One region of the Paenibacillus sp. GbtcB18 genome, then DNA from elsewhere that is predicted to be linked to it. Evidence: riboswitches for the same ligand, from Rfam matches in the RefSeq annotation. Region 1 holds a riboswitch; each other region holds the start of a gene.

Region 1 (4,209 bases):
ACATCGCCGTAAATGACCGGCGGTTTCACGCAGCGTGAGCCGTAGGACTGCACCCAGCCGTTGCGCGTGAAGGCGAAGCCGTCCAATTTTTCGCCGAAAAATTCCACCATGTCCGTCCGTTCGAATTCCCCGTGAACGAGAACGTCCAGATCCAGCTCCTCCTGAAGCTTGATCCACTTATCGATCTCGCTGCGGATAAACGCTTTATACTGCTCGTCCGTCCATTCCGCCTTTCTCCATTTGGACCGCGCCTGTCTGACTTCCGCTGTCTGCGGGAAGCTTCCGATCGTCGTCGTCGGGAGAAACGACAGCTTCCACTTCTCGCGCTGAAGGGTCCGTCGCTCGCCGAAGCCCTCGCCGCGTGCCGCCGGCACCTTTTGAAGCTGCAAAGCGGCCGCCTGGACGGCTTTGTTGCCTCGAGCTTCGGAAGACCGGAGGGCGGCAAGCGCTTTTTCGTTCCGCTGAAGCGCTTCGGCCGTTTCCCCCGTTTGGGATACCGCCGCCTTGGACAGCAGGACGATTTCGTCCAGCTTCTCGTCGGCGAAGGCAAGAGCGTCTCTCAGCACCGGATCGAGCTTATCTTCGTGAACGGTGGACACCGGCACATGCAGAAGGCTGCAAGATGTCTGGACAATGACCCGCTCCCCGGGAACCACGGCCAAAATGTCGCGAAGCGTATCCAGCTTCTCCTTCAGATCGGAGCGCCAAATATTCCGGCCGTCCACGAGACCCGCTCCCAAAATTTTGCCTTCGGGAAATCCTTCGCTCTTCAAAAGCTTCAGCGTCTTCTCGCCGCCGTGTACGAAATCAAGCCCGATCCCGCTCACGGGCAGCTTTACGATTCTGTCGTAATGTTCCACGGCTTCGAAGTAGGTCTGGAGCATAATTTTCAATCCCGGCGCCGCCTCTGACAGCGTTTTGTAGATCGCTTCGATCCGGTTCATATCCTCTGCGGTTACGTTTGTCGAAAGCAACGGTTCGTCCACCTGCACCCATTCGACGCCTTCCTTTTCCAGCTCGCGCAGCACTTGGCCGTACAGCGGAAGCAGCCGGTCGATCCAGGCATCGGTTTCCGTCTCGGCGTACCCCTTGGACAATTTCAGAAACGTAAACAGTCCGAGCAGCACAGGCTTGCCCTGGATTCCGAGCGCTTCTTTGGCTTCGCGGTAAGCTTTGAGTGGTTTGTTCTCGACCAGCTCCGGCTTGGCGCCCTGGAGTTCCGGCACGATATAATGATAGTTGGTGTTAAACCATTTCGTCATTTCGCATGCGGTAGCCCCCTCTTCGCCTCTTGCCATCGCATAGTAGGTGCCCGGAGATACTTCGCCGCCCTCGTATTGAAACCGTGCCGGTACGATCCCGAACATGGCGGAAGTATCCAGCACGTGGTCGTATCCCGAAAAATCGTTGACCGCGATAAGCTCAATGCCCTTCTCCCGCTGAATGCGAAGATTTCCCAAACGGACTTCGGCCAGCTTGTCCGTCAGCTCCTCTTCGCCGATTTTGCCGGCCCAGAAAGACTCCAGCGCCTTCTTCCATTCACGTCCCGCTCCGATTCTCGGGTATCCCAAACTGCTGCTTGTCAATGCGTTCATGATCTTGACCTCCTGATAGTCGCTTGAATTGGATGTTTGCATGAGTTCCCTGCTTCATTGCTTATTTGTACAAGAAAATAAAAAAGGACGTCAATATCCCCGAAGCAGACAAGGATAAAGACGCCCTCTGTTTGTATATACAGTGGCCCGTACTTTAACACCTCCCTATCTCCCGTAGGTAAAGCAGTGCTGTCAGAACAGGCAGGTCTCCTGGCTCCAGAATCATCATCGTCGGCTGCCTTCCCGGTCTAAGACCAGTGGCGTGTTCGCCTTGACTCCTCTGTTACAGTGGCGGGACCGCGCCGGTTTTTCACCGGACTTCCCTTTTAAGCTCCAGTTCCCCCAAGGGGCTGGGCACCTATTCCCAACATATTCAATTGGTTAACTTAGAAATGACTATACACAACGCGGCATGTTTATGCAAGCTTTATTCTGACGGAATGCCGAAATGTTTAAGCAGAGCTTCCTTGTAGGCCTCGTCGTTTTCAGGCACGAACGTGCGCACGCCTTCGGGCGTGAACAGCTTAAACTCCTTGCCGGAGACCGAATTTCGTCCCTCCCGGGTCCGAATGGCTACCATCGCATCCTTCCTGAAAATGGAGTCCTGACTGTGCTCGCACCAGAAGCTGGCCATGACAAAATCTTTGGGCAGCTGCGGCTCTTCGGTAAACGAGTATATGCGCCTCCAACTGCCGTGATGCTTCTCGCTGAGCACCCAGCCGTATAAGGAGTCCCGCTCCATGGCGTAAAGCTCCTCGCCCTGCGGCTGCTCCAGCTTCTCGGCAAGACGGACCGGTCTCCGGGGCACGATGCCCCCGACACCTACGTCGCATAAGTAGCTGACTCCTTCCGCTTCCACTTTCAGCACATGATGGCGGCGCTTTGGCGGCAGCTCCGTCTCGTCTCTCCAGAACCGGGCGACATAGTCGGTCACGGGATAGCCGAGCTGGCGCAGCAGCCAGCCGAACAGGGCGTTCAGCTCGAAGCAGTAGCCGCCCCGCCGCCGCTCGACGATTTTATGACGCAGACGCTTTATGTCCAGAGACAGCGGAACCCCGTTCAGGATGTCCAGATTTTCATACGGAACAGTATGCAGATGCTGCTCCTGCAGCAAAGCCAGCGCCTCATAACTGCCGTCCAGCGGTCCTTCGTAACCGATTCGGTTGAGGTAAGCCTCCACTTCCGGTTTCAAATCTTCTCTATCCGTCCTCACAGGACACGCTCCTTTGCGGCAGGTTCACAGACCGTAATTTCTTTGGTACAGAGATCCAAAATACGGCTGCGCACATCGCATTTGGAAATGAACAGCGGCTTGCCGTCCCGGTCTATCCAATACGCGATAGGCAGCGAAACTTCGCTGCCGCGGAAGGATCCGTCCGCATGACTCGTCCCGATAACCATGGCATGATGCCGGGAGGCGATTTCTTTCGCTTTTGCAACCCATTCATCGAACTGCTCTTCACTGAACATGCCAACGCCGATCGGCTGAACGTACAAATCGGTTCGGGGGCTGCTCGCCTTCTCCACCTCATTCAGAACCAATTCGTCACACAAAATCGGGGTAATGACCAGTCCTTCTTCAAGCGCGGTTTCATATCCGCTATATTTGGCCCGGTCTATCACGACTTCCCCTTGCCGGTTAATGATCACGGCCCGGTCTTTCGGATTCTTCGAACCGCTTATCAGCAGCGTACGCGTACAGGCCGCAAGCTCACACGCCCGGGACAAATTCGTATGCAAATATCCTTCGGGGAAAACAGCCGCTGCCACGTCGGGATATCTCTCCAGTTCCGCTTGCAATTGTTCCAGATTCCGCTCCAGCATAGGCTGGCTGACGAGAATTTTCAATCTCACCACCTCCGGCTTATCCTTAAAGATTTCAACAACTTGGTGAAATATTCCTCCATGTTCACCAGCTTTTGATAAGTTTTCGCTCAATTGGCATCATTATTTATTGCATTATCTGCCAGAGAACTCCATAATAGGAATCTGAGTTCTTTTTTCTTTTAGAAAGAGAGTGCGGCCCGTGAAAGATATCCTTGTTCATTTATTCATCATGACATTTCCTCCTCATATTTACCAGATTTTTATGCTTACGCGTTTTTACAAAAGAGAAAAAAAACGAAACCGTTTTCTAATGGGAATCCTCATGGGGTTTTCCGGCCTTTTCAGCATAAGCTATCCGGTTATGTATCTCGTTCCTGATTTTTATTGGGATCTGAGAGGCGTGCCTCTTCTGCTCGCTTTTATATACGGAGGCTATTACGGAGGGTTTACGGCGCTCGGTATGATGCTGATCTTCCATGGGATTATGTTCCCGTCTTTCGGAGTTTCGGACGTCATCCTCTATGCGGCAGGTTTTCTGCCCATCCTGTTCAGGGCCCGTGACTTCTACCAGTATCCTTCGCGCAAGAAAATCGCCCTCTCCCTCTTGTACTCAAGCATGGGCGCTGCGACGCTGCTTATCTGGATGTCTTATATCGTCACGCATCACGGTTTTGTATGGAAGGATCTGCTGCCGCAAGTAAGTATTCTCGTGACCGCACAGCTTCTGCTGCCGGTGCTGCTCATCCTATGGTTTCAGCACATGCTCCGGCATGACCAGATGAGTATC
Region 2 (4,209 bases), 400 kb from region 1:
TTAACGCCGAATATGTCCCGGAGAACAGCAGGGACGAGAAGCTCCCCGGGCGTTCCTTCCGCCGCAATCCTTCCCTCGCTGATGATGTAGAGACGGTCGCAATAGTAAGCCGCCATATTCAGATCGTGAAGGGCGGCCAGCGTCGTGATTCCCAGCGAGCGGACAAGCTCCATGATCTGAAGCTGGTAGCGGATATCCAGGTGGTTCGTCGGCTCGTCCAAAATCAGAAACTTCGCCTGCTGAGCCAGCGCCCGGGCGATAAGCACCCGCTGCTTCTCGCCGCCGGACAAGGTCGCGAAGCTGCGTTCTCCGAAGTGTCCGAGTCCGACCGTTTCCAAGGCCCGGAGGCATATTTCCCGGTCCGCTTCCGTATCGCTTTCGTACCATTTCTTGTGGGGATATCTTCCCATCAGAACCATGTCCGCCACGCTGAAATCGAATTCCACGGAAGATTCCTGGCTGACGACGGCCATCAGTTCGGCCGCTTTTTTGTAAGGCAGATTCAGCAGCTCCCGCTCATCCAAAAACACCTGTCCCGCGTCCGGCTTTAGCTCGCGGTAGACCGTTTTGAGCAGGGTCGATTTCCCGCTCCCGTTCGGGCCGATCAGGCCGATAAACTCGCCTTCGCGGACGTTCAGGTTTACGGAATCGAGTATTTTCTTGGCCCCTATGGTCAGGGAAAGATGATTCGCTTCCATGTTCATTTTGAAGTTCCTCCGAACGCGTATGAGCTTCTGCGGAGCAGCCAGATGAAGAACGGGCCGCCGCATATCGCGGTGACGATGCCGATCGGCAGTTCTTCCGGCGCAAGCGCGAGCCTGGCCAGCACGTCGGCCCAGATGACGTAGACCGCCCCGAAAAGGACGCTCACCGGAAGCACCTTGCGATGGTCGGAGCCGAGCACCAGCCGGACGATATGAGGAATCATCAGGCCGACAAAACCGATAGAGCCGCTGACGGACACGATCGTTCCCGTGATCAGCGCGGTCACGATCACCAGACAGGTCCGGAACGCCGGCACATTGACCCCCATCGTTCCCGCTGCGCCTTCCCCCACGAGAAGAGCGTTCAACGACCGGTGCTGAAAGAGCAGGAAAAGGATACCGGACACCACGATCAGAGCCGGTGCGGTGAGGTATTCCCACTTCGCGCCCGCCAGGCTGCCCATCAGCCAGTAAACGACGGAGCGGATGCCTTGGGCGTTCGGCGCCATCGTGACGATAAAACTCGTAAACGCCGACATCATGCTCGCAACGGCTGTTCCCGCAAGCAGCAGCCGGGTGGTCGATATGCGGCCTCCTACCTTGGCGAAGGTAAAGACAAGCGCCATCGCGACCAGAGAGCCGATAAAGGCCGAAACCGGCAGCGCGTAAGCGCCAAGAAACGAGAAGCCGCCGAACAGCAGAACGAGGGTAGCCGCAACCGACGAGCCGGACGATACCCCGAGTATGTAAGGATCGCCGAGCGAATTGCGGATCAGCGCCTGGATCGTCACTCCGACCGCGGACAAACCCGCTCCTACGACAAGACCGAGCAGGACGCGGGGAAAGCGGATGTTCCAGATAATTTGCTCCTGTGCTTTCGTCCAATCCCGCTCGATCAGGCTGCCGATTCCCGGCATATGCGACAAAGCGATCTTCCAGACCGTGACGGGCTCAATTCGCACGGAACCGAGCATGACGGCCGCCGTCACGGAGATCACAAGGAAAAGCGACAAGCCGCCCAGCAGCAGCGGAAAAGCGGTTAGGGCGCGTGCCTTTCCGTCTTTTTTTACGGACGTGGAGCGGGCGCCCCCGGCCTCACCAGTCTCCCGTACCGTTTCTTTATTGCAAACCGACTGCAAGTCCTCACCTCGATCCTTGATATATTTAGGACTGACCATGCAAAAAAGCGCCTCTCCCTTCGTTTGCAGACAAAGGGAAAGACGCTCGTAATTTCAGTACGGAACGCATCTAACACCTCCCTATCTCCCGTAGGTTGATCGTGTTACGGATACAGGCAGGTCTCCTGGCTTTCAGCGTCATCATCGGCAGCAGTCTTCCCGGTACGGATACCAGTGACTAGGGTTGCTGCGACTCTTCTGTTACAGTGGCGGGACCGCGCCGGCATTGCACCGGACTTCCCTATTAAGCTGTACCGCGGCAAAATCTCTGCGGCAAGCACCTGTACCGAGTTATTCAATTCATCGTCCGGCTGTATTTTACACGAAATACGGAGTGCGAACCGGAAGCATCTTGTCTATCATAGCGGATACGACAGGAATCGGCAACATCTTCCATCCCGCTTAATCGGGCAGCAGGCCCCGGATTTGCTCTCTGATTGCGGGATTGTCCAAATCAAGACCGAGAACGGACACCATACCCCGGTCATCGCGTGACCGGATTAACCGCCCGATGCCCTGCCTCAGGCGGAGCAGCATGTACGGCATGTCCACGTCTTCGTACGGCTGAGCCGAATCTTTCCGTTTGGCCGCAAAGACGGGATCGTCCGGAGGAAAAGGAAGCTCCCAGACGATAACGTGGGACAAGGAAGGCCCCGGAATATCCAGTCCTTCCCACAGCGTTACCGCACAGAGGACACTTTCCTCGTCGTTTTGAAACGACGAGATGAGGTGACTGATTTCCGCCGAGCCTTCAAACAAAAACCGGTAATCGGCAGATTCGGGATACAGCGCCAAGCTCCCTCTGAAAGTTCCCAGCGCCTCGCGGGACGGGAACAGAATAAGCGCACGTCCTTCGGATTGCTTGAGCAGTTCCAGAACACGGCCGGTCTTATCCTCCTCCGGCTTGTCTGGATACAGGTTCGCCTTCATTTGGGCGCTGTAATCGTAAGGCGAAGGAACGGAGAACGAAAGGAAGCTCTCGATGCCGAGGCTGCCCGCCATGTAATCAAAAGAGCCGTTGACGGATAAGGTCGCCGATGAGAACACGACCGGCATTTTTTTCGAGAACACGCGATCTCTTAAAATCTCCTTGACCATTTTCGGCATGATGACCAGGGTGATGCCGTCGGAATCCTCCGTAACCCAAGAAATGAGCTGGCCGGGCTTATCGAACAAGCTCAAAGCAAGCTGAATCATTTCCAGGTGCTCCTCGACGATTTTGAGCTGGTAATCATCCAGGGTGGACAGCCCGCTCTCGAATACGAGCTCTTCCTCGATCACGTCGATCAGCTGCCGGAACCGGCTTACTTCCCGTTTCAGCTCTTCGTTCCAGGCGAATTCTTTCCGGTCCGAGGCCGGGACGGAATAGCTGCTTTCGTCCAGCACGCGGAACAGCGTTTCACTTTGGACGATAGCTTCCTCGATAGCCAGGGCCAGCGTTTCTCTGATCTCGCCTTCCAGAAGCCGGATGACGATGCTTTCGAATACCGCATGCTTCAATTTGTAGGTGAGCGCGTTTTGCGCGGCCGTTTCAAGCAGATGCCCTTCGTCGAAAACGACGGAGCTGTGCTCCGGCAGCAGAGGAAGCTGGCCTTCCCGTTTACGGGCCTCGTAGGTCCAGACATGTTCCATGTAGAAATCATGGGAACAAATGATCAAGTCGGCGGACTTGCGGTAATGCTCACGCGACAACGTCTGTCCGCAGCGATGCCGCTGGCTGCAGACGAGGCAGTCCTGGAACACGTCCCAGCCGATCCGTTCCCACTGCTCGTCCGTCAGCTCGGGGTACTCCTTACGGTTGCCGTACGGATAGAAAGACTGGAGCGTATCCGGGTAGTGGACGAACGAAGGAAGGCCGTGATAAATCTCGCTGAAGACTTCCTCTTCGTCAGAACCGCCGCCCCGGGTGTCGTCCAGCTTATTCAGGCAAATGTATTGATGCTGCGACTTGCCCATCCGGGCGTCAATCGTCAGATCGAGATGCCGGGCGAGCTTGGCGATATCCCCTTCGGGTTTGACCAGCTGCTCGATCAGCGACTCGTCCGCACAAGCGATAATCGCGGGTTTTCTCGTATAACGCGCATACGTAAGAGCGTAGAGCAGATACACCAGCGTTTTCCCGGTTCCCACTCCCGCTTCCGCAAAGATGGTCTGTTTCTCCTGGTAAGCCCTCTCCAATTGAAACGCCATATAAATTTGTTCGTCTCTCACTTCAAAACCGGCTTCCGGCAGAAGCTCGTAAAATACGTCGGCAATCCAGTCGCTTGCCTGCTGAATAAAAGGTTTCGTCGGATCAAATGCAAATGGATAATTTCTCAATCTGGCCG
Region 3 (4,209 bases), on a different contig from region 1:
CTGCTTACTGGAAACCTTTTTTATTTATCGCCATTCTCATAGGCGGGTTGTTTTACGTCAAGTGGGAGCCGTACTTCCACAAAGCGCTTACCGCGGCGGCCAAGCACGACATCGGGAAGTCGATTCTCGCAGGCTCCGCCGAGCCTTCGCTGGCCGCGGCTTGGGACTATTCCGTGGTCTATTTCAAAGCCGTCTGGAAAGCCGCGATTCTCGGCATCGTCCTCGGCTCTCTGCTTCAGGTGCTGATCCCACAAGATTGGCTGAAGCGGGTGTTCGGCAAGCGCACTTTCGGCAGCACAGTAGCCGGCGGACTTAGCGCCATGCCCGGCATGATGTGCTCCTGCTGCGCTGCTCCGGTAGCGGTAGGCATGCGCAAGCAGTCAGGCTCCATCGGCTCCGCTCTCGCTTTCTGGATCGGCAACCCGGTACTGAACCCGGCGACGATCATTTTCATGGGCTTCGTGCTTGGCTGGAAATTCGCCGTTCTAAGAATCGCCGCTGGGATTGTGCTCGTGTTCGGCGTCTCGTACTGGGCGGAACGCCTCGTCACGAAAGACGATACAGCGACCGGCGAGTTTCCGCAGATGCCGGCTGCGCAGCACCATTCCGGGCCGGTCGTCGTCCGCTGGCTGAAAGCGCTCTGGACGATGTTCTGGACCGTGGTTCCCGTCTACTTCATCGCCGTGTTCATTCTCGGCGCCGCACGCGCCTGGCTGTTCCCGGCCCTCGATCCCGCGATCGGAAACAGCCTCGTCGCTTTGATCGGACTCGCTTTGGCCGGAACCCTGTTCGTCATCCCGACTGCCGCGGAAATTCCGATCGCCAAAACGATGATGGCCCTGGGCCTGGGCACGGGACCGGCTGCCGCGCTTATCATGACGCTGCCTGCCGTCAGCCTGCCGTCCCTCATTATGGTGCGCAAGGCGTTTCCTGCGCGGGTGCTCTGGTTCACAGCCAGTATGGTTGTCCTGACAGGAATCGTAACCGGCGTGGTCGGCATTTTCATCCTATAAAATCAAGTTCAGCGAGAGGGCCGATACCCCTCTCGTTTTTTTCGCAAATAAAAGACAGCGGTTACAAAGATCAGGGTGTGAGAGATTCCAAAACCGCTTCCGGCAGCGTTTCAGCCTTGAAATTCAGGCCTTTTCCGCAATTGACAAGGTTTGGGACATCCTGTAGTATTATCACGAAAAACTGCATATTTGTGGAAACAGGTATTTTAGAGCCACTCTAAAATTTAAAAGGGAAGAACGGTGAAATGCCGTCGCGGTCCCGCCACTGTAAGGGGAAACACTCTCAATCACATCCGGCACGAAGCCACTGGAACTAAGACGTTCCGGGAAGGCGCCGGTATGGACGCCCCGAGCCAGGAGACCTGCCTGTTTGGACAGCACTGATACGACCTACGAGGAATAGGGAGGTGTTTGAGATCGCAAACTTTTTTTGTTGCGTGCATAAGACATCGTGTTCCCGTGCGAAGGGAAAGATGTCTTTTTTTGTGTGCGGAGAAGAGGTCCAAAGCCGGGAATTACCGCATCGGAGTCATCGGATAGAGCTTGCGGAGCTGGCAGCCGGGCATCGGGTATAACGAATCACCGTCCGAAAGTACAGCAGGGGCATGCCCCCGTTCTGCCGCACTGGCCGCCGCTTACGGCGGACCACATTCATGAAGGAGGATTACCGATGAACATCCGTAAAACCCTGGCGTCTTTTCTGCTTATAGCCGGAATCGTCTGCTTCTTTCTGGTAAACGAGCCGGAGTCGGCTTACGCCATGCATATCATGGAGGGCTTTTTGCCGCCCTTCTGGGCCTTATTCTGGTGGGTGGTCTTCCTGCCATTCTTCATCCTGGGCGTCCGCGCTCTGATCCGAATTACTAAAGAAACGCCGGAGCTCAAGCTCATGCTCGGTCTGGCCGGGGCCTTTACATTCGTCCTGTCCGCCCTGAAAATACCCTCGGTTACGGGAAGCAGCTCCCACCCGACGGGTACCGGACTGGGAGCCATCCTGTTCGGACCGCTTCCCATGAGCGTCCTCGGCTCCGTCGTTCTTCTCTTTCAGGCCCTCCTCCTCGCCCACGGCGGGCTTACGACACTGGGTGCCAACGCATTCTCGATGGCCGTTGCGGGACCGTTTGTCGGCTATGCCGTGTACAAACTCATGATCAAATCGACGGGCAGGCAGAAGCTCTCCGTCTTTACGGGCGCCGCGCTCGCCGATCTGACCACCTATCTGGTCACCTCCGTGCAGTTGGCGGTGGCATTTCCCGCAGCCGACGGGGGTATGCTCGCCTCTTTTGCCAAATTTGCGGGCATTTTCGCCGTCACGCAGATTCCGCTTGCGATCAGCGAAGGACTGCTGACCGTGCTGGTTCTGGGCTGGCTGCAAGCCTATACGCCGCATGAAATTTCCGCTCTGCAGCGCAATCTGAAGGGAGCTGACCGTTCATGAAAACGTGGAAGAAGAATGTATGGATCCTGGTCGCGGTCGTCCTGCTTGCCGTGCTGCCGCTCATTTTCGTTAAAGGAGAGTTCGGAGGAGCGGACGGAGCCGCGGAGGAAGCGATTCAGGAAATCGCTCCGACTTACGAGCCTTGGTTCGCGTCGCTGATGGAGCCTCCCGCTGAAACCGAAAGCATGCTTTTCGCGCTGCAAGCCGCGCTTGGAGCCGGTTTTATCGGGTATGTGATCGGCTTGTATAAGGGAAAGGCCTCCAAACCGAAGCCTAAAGCATGATGCTCAAGCGGATTGACACCATTTCCTATGCCAATGCTTTCCGGGGACTGTCCCCCGTCTGGAAATGCGGATTTGCCGGCTGTCTCTTTATCCTGTCCTATGCCAGTGCTCCGCCCGTTCAATTGGCCGTTTTCGGATGGATAACGCTTTGGACCCTGCTTTACGCACGCGTCCCGGGGAAGCTTTACTGGCTCGTATACGGCGGCTCGCTGCTGTTTTTCGCGGCCAGCCTGCCTGCTCTCCTGCTGGAATTTGGAAGAAATGCGGGGACCGGGGTTCCCCTTTCTTCGGGGTGGATCATCGGAACGGCCGGTCCATGGACCGTTTATGTCACGGGTGAATCTTTGTCCCGCACAGCGGGGCTGTTTATGCGGGTCTCCGCCTGTCTCGCTTGTCTGCAGTTTGTGTTGTTCACGACGCCCTTGCTGGAAATTCTTCAGGTGATGAAAAAAATCCGCATGCCTCAGATCGTGATTGAGCTGACCCTGATTATGTACCGCTATATTTTTTTGCTCGCCGATACGGCTCACGCCATGCGGACCGCCCAGCGCTGCCGGGGCGGGCAGAACGGATTCGCAGGCGGACTGCGCGATACCGCTCTGCTGATCGTTCATCTGTTCGGCCGGACGATGCAGCGTTACCGTGGTCTGACCTACGGGCTGACCTCCCGCGGCTTCACGGAACGGATCGAACTTGCCCCCTATGAGGCGGCCCCTGTCCCGCCGCGCTACAAAGCCGAAGGCATGACCGGGATCTTTATGCTGACGGCAGCTCAGATTTGGCTGAAATGGAGGGGATTCGCATGAATCCGATCATGGAACTGGCGGACGTCGTCTACAGCTATCCCGGTACCGAAAAAAAGGCCCTGGCCGGACTCAGCCTCACGATTCCGGCGGGCCGGAAAATCGCGCTTTGCGGGCATAACGGCTCCGGCAAATCGACGTTTTTCCTGCATGCCGTCGGCATTCACCGGCCGCAATCGGGGACCGTGCGCTGGAAGGGCGCTCCTGTGTCCTACAAGCGCCAGGATCTGCAGGAGCTGCGCAGGCAGGTAGGACTCGTGTTCCAGGACCCCGAGCAGCAGCTCATTCTCGGTACGCCGTACGAGGACATCTCTTACGGCTTGCGGAACGCCGGCGTTTCCGAGCCCGAAATCCGCGTCCGGACCGGAGCGGTACTGGAGAGTATGGACCTGGAGCAGCTCGCCCATACCCCTATCCATCACCTGAGCCTCGGGCAGAAGAAGCGCGTCACCCTGGCCGGCGTTCTTGTGCTGGAGCCAAGCCTGCTGCTGCTCGACGAGCCGACGGCGTATCTCGATCGCGCGTCGGAGCGGCTTCTGCTGGATGAGCTGGCGGACATCGGGCAGAGCGGCGTCACCGTGGTCATGGCGACCCACGACATGGACCTGGCCTACACGTGGGCGGATGAAGTCCTGGTCATGGACCAGGGTGCCTGTCTGCTGCAAGGGACG
Region 4 (4,209 bases), on a different contig from region 1:
GGTGTAATCGTCGTCGGGTTTATTCCAATTGACGGCTTTCATCGTTTTCTCTCCTTTGGATGGGGCGCGCTGCAAATCCGGCATCAGTCGCTGCCGTGCCTAACCATAGGCAGCTTTATACGGGGCTGACAAGTTCCGGCCCTGCATAAAGCTGCTTATCGGGATAGCGCCATACGGATGATTTGCGGTCTGCGCTAAGCGTGTTTAAGCTCCTGTCGCGCAGCCGGTTTCTTTTACACGAATCTATTCTTAACCAGGCCCTCTCTTAAACGGAGCAGCTCAGGCATTCTTCCATGGTCAACCGCTTCGTGCGGGTGTAGTAGAGCGATTTCAGGCCTTTTTTGGCGGCGTACAGGTAGTTGCGGGCCAGCTCACGGGTCGAGATGTCGCTGTTTACGTGCAGCACCGTTGAAATCCCCTGATCCACGTGCTCTTGGATTTCCGCGATAAGATCAATGATCTTGAACGGGTCCATCCGGTAAGCCGACTTGTAGAAGAACATGTTCTCCTTGGACAGGTAAGGCATCGGATAGTAAGTCGTCGAGTTCGCATACGTGCGCGTCTCGATCTGATCGACAATCGGCATCACGCTGGAAGTCGCGTTTTGCACGTACGAGATGCTCTGCGTCGGCGCGATGGCCAGGCGGTAAGCATGGTACAGGCCGTGTTTCATGACTTGTTCTTTCAAAGCTTTCCAGTCTTCCGGCGACGGAAGATCCATGCCCTCGAAGAGAGCTTTGACTTTATCGGATTCCGGACGGTAGTCCTTCTCTTCGTACTTGGCGAAATAGGTGCCTTTTGCGTATTCGGAGCGTTCGAAATCGGCGAAAGTGATACCGCGGTCGCGTGCGATTTCCATGCTCTTCTCCAGCGAGTAGAAATTGATGGCCATGAAGAAGGCGCGCGCAAACTCTTTTGCTTCCGGGCTTTCGTAAGCGATCCGGTTCTTCGACAGATAGCCGTGCAGGTTCATCGCGCCGAGTCCGACGGAATGAAGCTCCTTGTTCGCTTTCACAACGCCTGGTGCGTTCGCGACCGTCGTGTTATCGCTGACGGAAGTCAGCGCTTCGATGCCGCTGTGGACGGAATCGCGGATGCTCTTCGTTTCCATCACGTTCACGATGTTAAGCGACGCGAGGTTGCAGGAAATGTCCCGGCGGATAATATCGCCTTGGCCGTAATCGCCGATCTCCGTCGTCTCCTGGAGCTGGAAAATTTCCGTGCACAGGTTGGACATTTTCACTTTGCCGATGTCTTTCAGAGCATGTCCGCGGTTCGCGTTGGAACGGTTCATGATGTAAGGGTAGCCGGATTCGAGCTGGATAACGGCAATTTTGGTCAGCATGTCGCGGGCGCTCATCACGACTTTCTTCTTCACGTTCGGGTTGGCGAGCAGTTCTTCGTACATCTCGTCAATATTCATATCGTCGAGGTGACGGCCGTACTCCTTGTAGACGGAGAACGGGGCGAACACGTGCAGCGGTTTATTCTGCTCGGCCAGCTCGTAAAACTTCTGCGGCACGATCAGGCCGATCGACAGCGTCTGGATGCGGGATTTTTCGTCCGCATTGATCTTTTTGCAGTCGAGGAATTCGATGATGTCCCAGCCGAATACGGAGTAGTAGACCGCTCCGGAGCCCCTGCGCTGACCCATTTGGTCCGCGTAGGAGAAGGCGTCCTCTAGGAGCTTCATGACGGGCATGATGCCCTTGGCGGCGCCTTCGACGCCTTTGATCGGCTCGCCGCGTCCGCGCAGCTTGGACATGTTCACGGCTACGCCGCCGCCGATTTTGGACAACTGCATGCAGGTGCCGATGACGTACTGAATGGAGTTCAGGGAGTCGTCCATCTCCAGCAGGAAGCAGGAGACCATTTCGCCCCGGCGGCTGCGTCCGGCGTTCAGGAACGTCGGCGTTGCCGGTTGGACGCGCTGCTCGATGATCGCCTTGGCGATCCGCTGGGCTTTGCCGAAGTCGCCTTCACCGAGGTGGAGAGCGACGATGGCGGCACGGTCCTCATACGATTCGAGGACTTGCTTTTTATCGTTGGTGCGCAGGGCGTAATCTTTATAAAATTTCGAAGCGGCCATGTAGGACTGGAACTTAAAGCCGCTTTCGCGGATGGTTTCGTGGATGGCTTCGATCTGCTCCAGCGTGTAGTGTTCGTACACGTTCTCGTAGAAATCTTCGCCGATCAGATAGTCGTAGCGTTCTTTGATGCTGCCGAAAGGAACGGTCTGCCCTTGCACTTCCTCAAGGAAGGCGTCCAGCGCTTCGCGGTCTTTCTCCAGACGGTAAAATCCGTCTTCCCCCGGTATCATGAGTTCGTTGTTCAGTTCAATATGCTTCAAGATGGCGCACCCCTTTATGGAATCGTTCCACGTCGCTAGACGTGCCGGAAAGTTCGAATTTGGCAAGCACCGGAACACCGTATGCCGATGAAATGCGGTCGGCGCTCAGGGCAAAGGATTGTCCCCAGTTCTGATTGCCGCTAGCGGCTACGCCGCGCAGAAGAGAAGAGTGATGTTTCAGAAAGTCCAGCACTTTGCCGGGAATTTGACCGAATCCGGTCGTATAGGTAACAAGGACGAACGGCTCCTGGATCGTCAAATCCTCTTCGATCCGTACGGCCTTCAAATTCAGCTTGTTAATGAATCGTTGAACATTTCCCGTACGGGAATCGTAAACTACCAGCATGGAAGCATCTTCCTTTCCACTCTATCAAAAATACGGGGCGCGCCGACCACGGGAAGTAGTCGGCGCGCCCGGATGAAAGCCGCCCCTTGTGACAAAGAGCGGCTCTAAATTCACAGTCAGCTCCCAGCCCTTTCGCGTGCCGCTGACGGCTCTGCAAAAAGGCTGGCTGCAGCCGCGCGTACAAAGCCGGCTGCCCGGCTCCCCGCCCGAAGGCGGAAGAGGGGGACAGCCGGGCTTGGCGGCTGTATGTGAAAAACGTCCGGACACCTCCCTATCTCCCGTAGGTTCAGCGGTGTCTTTCAGACAGGCAGGTCTCCTGGCTCCAGGTTCATTGCGCCCCTCCGCAGCCTTCCCGACGGCATTCGTCAGTGGCGGTATGGGTGGGGCGCTCCCCGTTGACAGTGGCGGGACCGCGCCGGATTCTCACCGGACTTCCCTTTTGATTCCCGCCTGGTAGGCGGGAAACCTGTCCAATCCATATATAGTCTATATATAGTGAATATGTAGGTGATAGATATGAATTTACCTCAATATATTGTGGTTTGTCAACAGTGCGTAAGGACTCAACAAGGGGAGAAAAACCGAGATAAAAGGCGAAAAAGGTGTGATAACCTGCCCATAAACGGGCGAGATTTTATTTGAGATTCTTTTTATTTCGACAAAGTTTGCGGGCGGCGGAGGGACATGCAGCCAAGCTGATTTCCATGCGCGGAGCGGGGTGTTTTCACGTGCATTCAAATAAAAAGGGATCAAGCTCCTTGGGTTGGAGCTTGATCCCTTTTACATGTTTAAATTCTTTTTGTTGTTCTTTTTATAAAGAATCATTATGCCTGCAAGTATCCATTCGATCACGTGCAGAGCGACAGACAAAGTGAGAGCGGACAAAAAATCCTTGATGTACACACCGGGAATCAGTGCATGGAGGAGAGGATGAATAAAAGTCTCGAAGAACAGGAAGCTCAGCAAGATGATCAGGGAAAAAGTGAAGAGATCCGCTTTGCCCGTAAAACGGATGAGTGAGCTGGTATGTTCAATCCCCCGGAAGAATGTCATATATAAGAAAGCAAAACCGGTTACCGGCCCGATGATGAGCAAGGAGAAAACCGGAATTGCCCATATTTTCGTCCTCCATGACGGTGCAGGTTCATGGTCCCGGCGCGATATATCATTCAGCAGGACGTTCAAACCGAAAAACAAAAGCAGCAGCAGTCCAAAGAGTAATGCGTAATTGTTCATACACGTCCTCCCTAATAGGTACATGCCTACAAATACGATTCTACCCCCAAGCTCGTCTTGAGGGTAGAAAAAGATGCAGCTTTAAAGGTTCCGAATGCCCAAAACAATTCGTTGAGCAGGGAGCCCCAGCCCTATCGTGCATTCAAATAAGCTTACTGTCAACCTGCTGCCTAACCAGCTCATCCACCGACCACGCTACGCACCAGGGGTACTGGTTTTTCGTTTCCTGCGGAATCCAGTAGCAGCGATCCGTTTTATTTTTATCGGGGTAGAACAC

The links. Region 1 has a riboswitch for cobalamin ahead of metE (5-methyltetrahydropteroyltriglutamate--homocysteine S-methyltransferase). Riboswitches for the same ligand answer to the same signal wherever they lie in the genome.
Region 2: it holds a riboswitch for cobalamin, as region 1 does, so the genes downstream of both, KVT34_RS03375 (FecCD family ABC transporter permease) here and metE (5-methyltetrahydropteroyltriglutamate--homocysteine S-methyltransferase) in region 1, are expected to answer to the same signal.
Region 3: it holds a riboswitch for cobalamin, as region 1 does, so the genes downstream of both, KVT34_RS21070 (energy-coupling factor ABC transporter permease) here and metE (5-methyltetrahydropteroyltriglutamate--homocysteine S-methyltransferase) in region 1, are expected to answer to the same signal.
Region 4: it holds a riboswitch for cobalamin, as region 1 does, so the genes downstream of both, nrdI (class Ib ribonucleoside-diphosphate reductase assembly flavoprotein NrdI) here and metE (5-methyltetrahydropteroyltriglutamate--homocysteine S-methyltransferase) in region 1, are expected to answer to the same signal.

What each region holds. Positions count from the first base shown of each region.
Region 1 is NZ_JAGXJX010000001.1:1,095,786-1,099,994, reverse strand. It holds gene metE (5-methyltetrahydropteroyltriglutamate--homocysteine S-methyltransferase) at 1-1,595, opposite strand, end outside; cobalamin riboswitch at 1,779-1,972, opposite strand; gene KVT34_RS04990 (arylamine N-acetyltransferase family protein) at 2,023-2,808, opposite strand; gene KVT34_RS04985 (hypothetical protein) at 2,805-3,452, opposite strand; gene KVT34_RS04980 (sensor histidine kinase) at 3,745-4,209, shown strand, end outside.
Region 2 is NZ_JAGXJX010000001.1:694,956-699,164, reverse strand. It holds gene KVT34_RS03380 (ABC transporter ATP-binding protein) at 1-704, opposite strand, end outside; gene KVT34_RS03375 (FecCD family ABC transporter permease) at 701-1,882, opposite strand; cobalamin riboswitch at 1,981-2,182, opposite strand; gene KVT34_RS03370 (ATP-dependent DNA helicase) at 2,285-4,201, opposite strand.
Region 3 is NZ_JAGXJX010000007.1:310,966-315,174, reverse strand. It holds gene KVT34_RS32630 (permease) at 1-1,013, shown strand, start outside; cobalamin riboswitch at 1,196-1,397, shown strand; gene KVT34_RS21070 (energy-coupling factor ABC transporter permease) at 1,684-2,451, shown strand; gene KVT34_RS21065 (energy-coupling factor ABC transporter substrate-binding protein) at 2,448-2,735, shown strand; gene cbiQ (cobalt ECF transporter T component CbiQ) at 2,732-3,541, shown strand; gene KVT34_RS21055 (energy-coupling factor ABC transporter ATP-binding protein) at 3,538-4,209, shown strand, end outside.
Region 4 is NZ_JAGXJX010000008.1:254,098-258,306, forward strand. It holds gene nrdF (class 1b ribonucleoside-diphosphate reductase subunit beta) at 1-42, opposite strand, end outside; gene nrdE (class 1b ribonucleoside-diphosphate reductase subunit alpha) at 266-2,350, opposite strand; gene nrdI (class Ib ribonucleoside-diphosphate reductase assembly flavoprotein NrdI) at 2,337-2,696, opposite strand; cobalamin riboswitch at 2,986-3,181, opposite strand; gene KVT34_RS22530 (hypothetical protein) at 3,477-3,932, opposite strand; gene KVT34_RS22535 (hypothetical protein) at 4,075-4,209, opposite strand, start outside.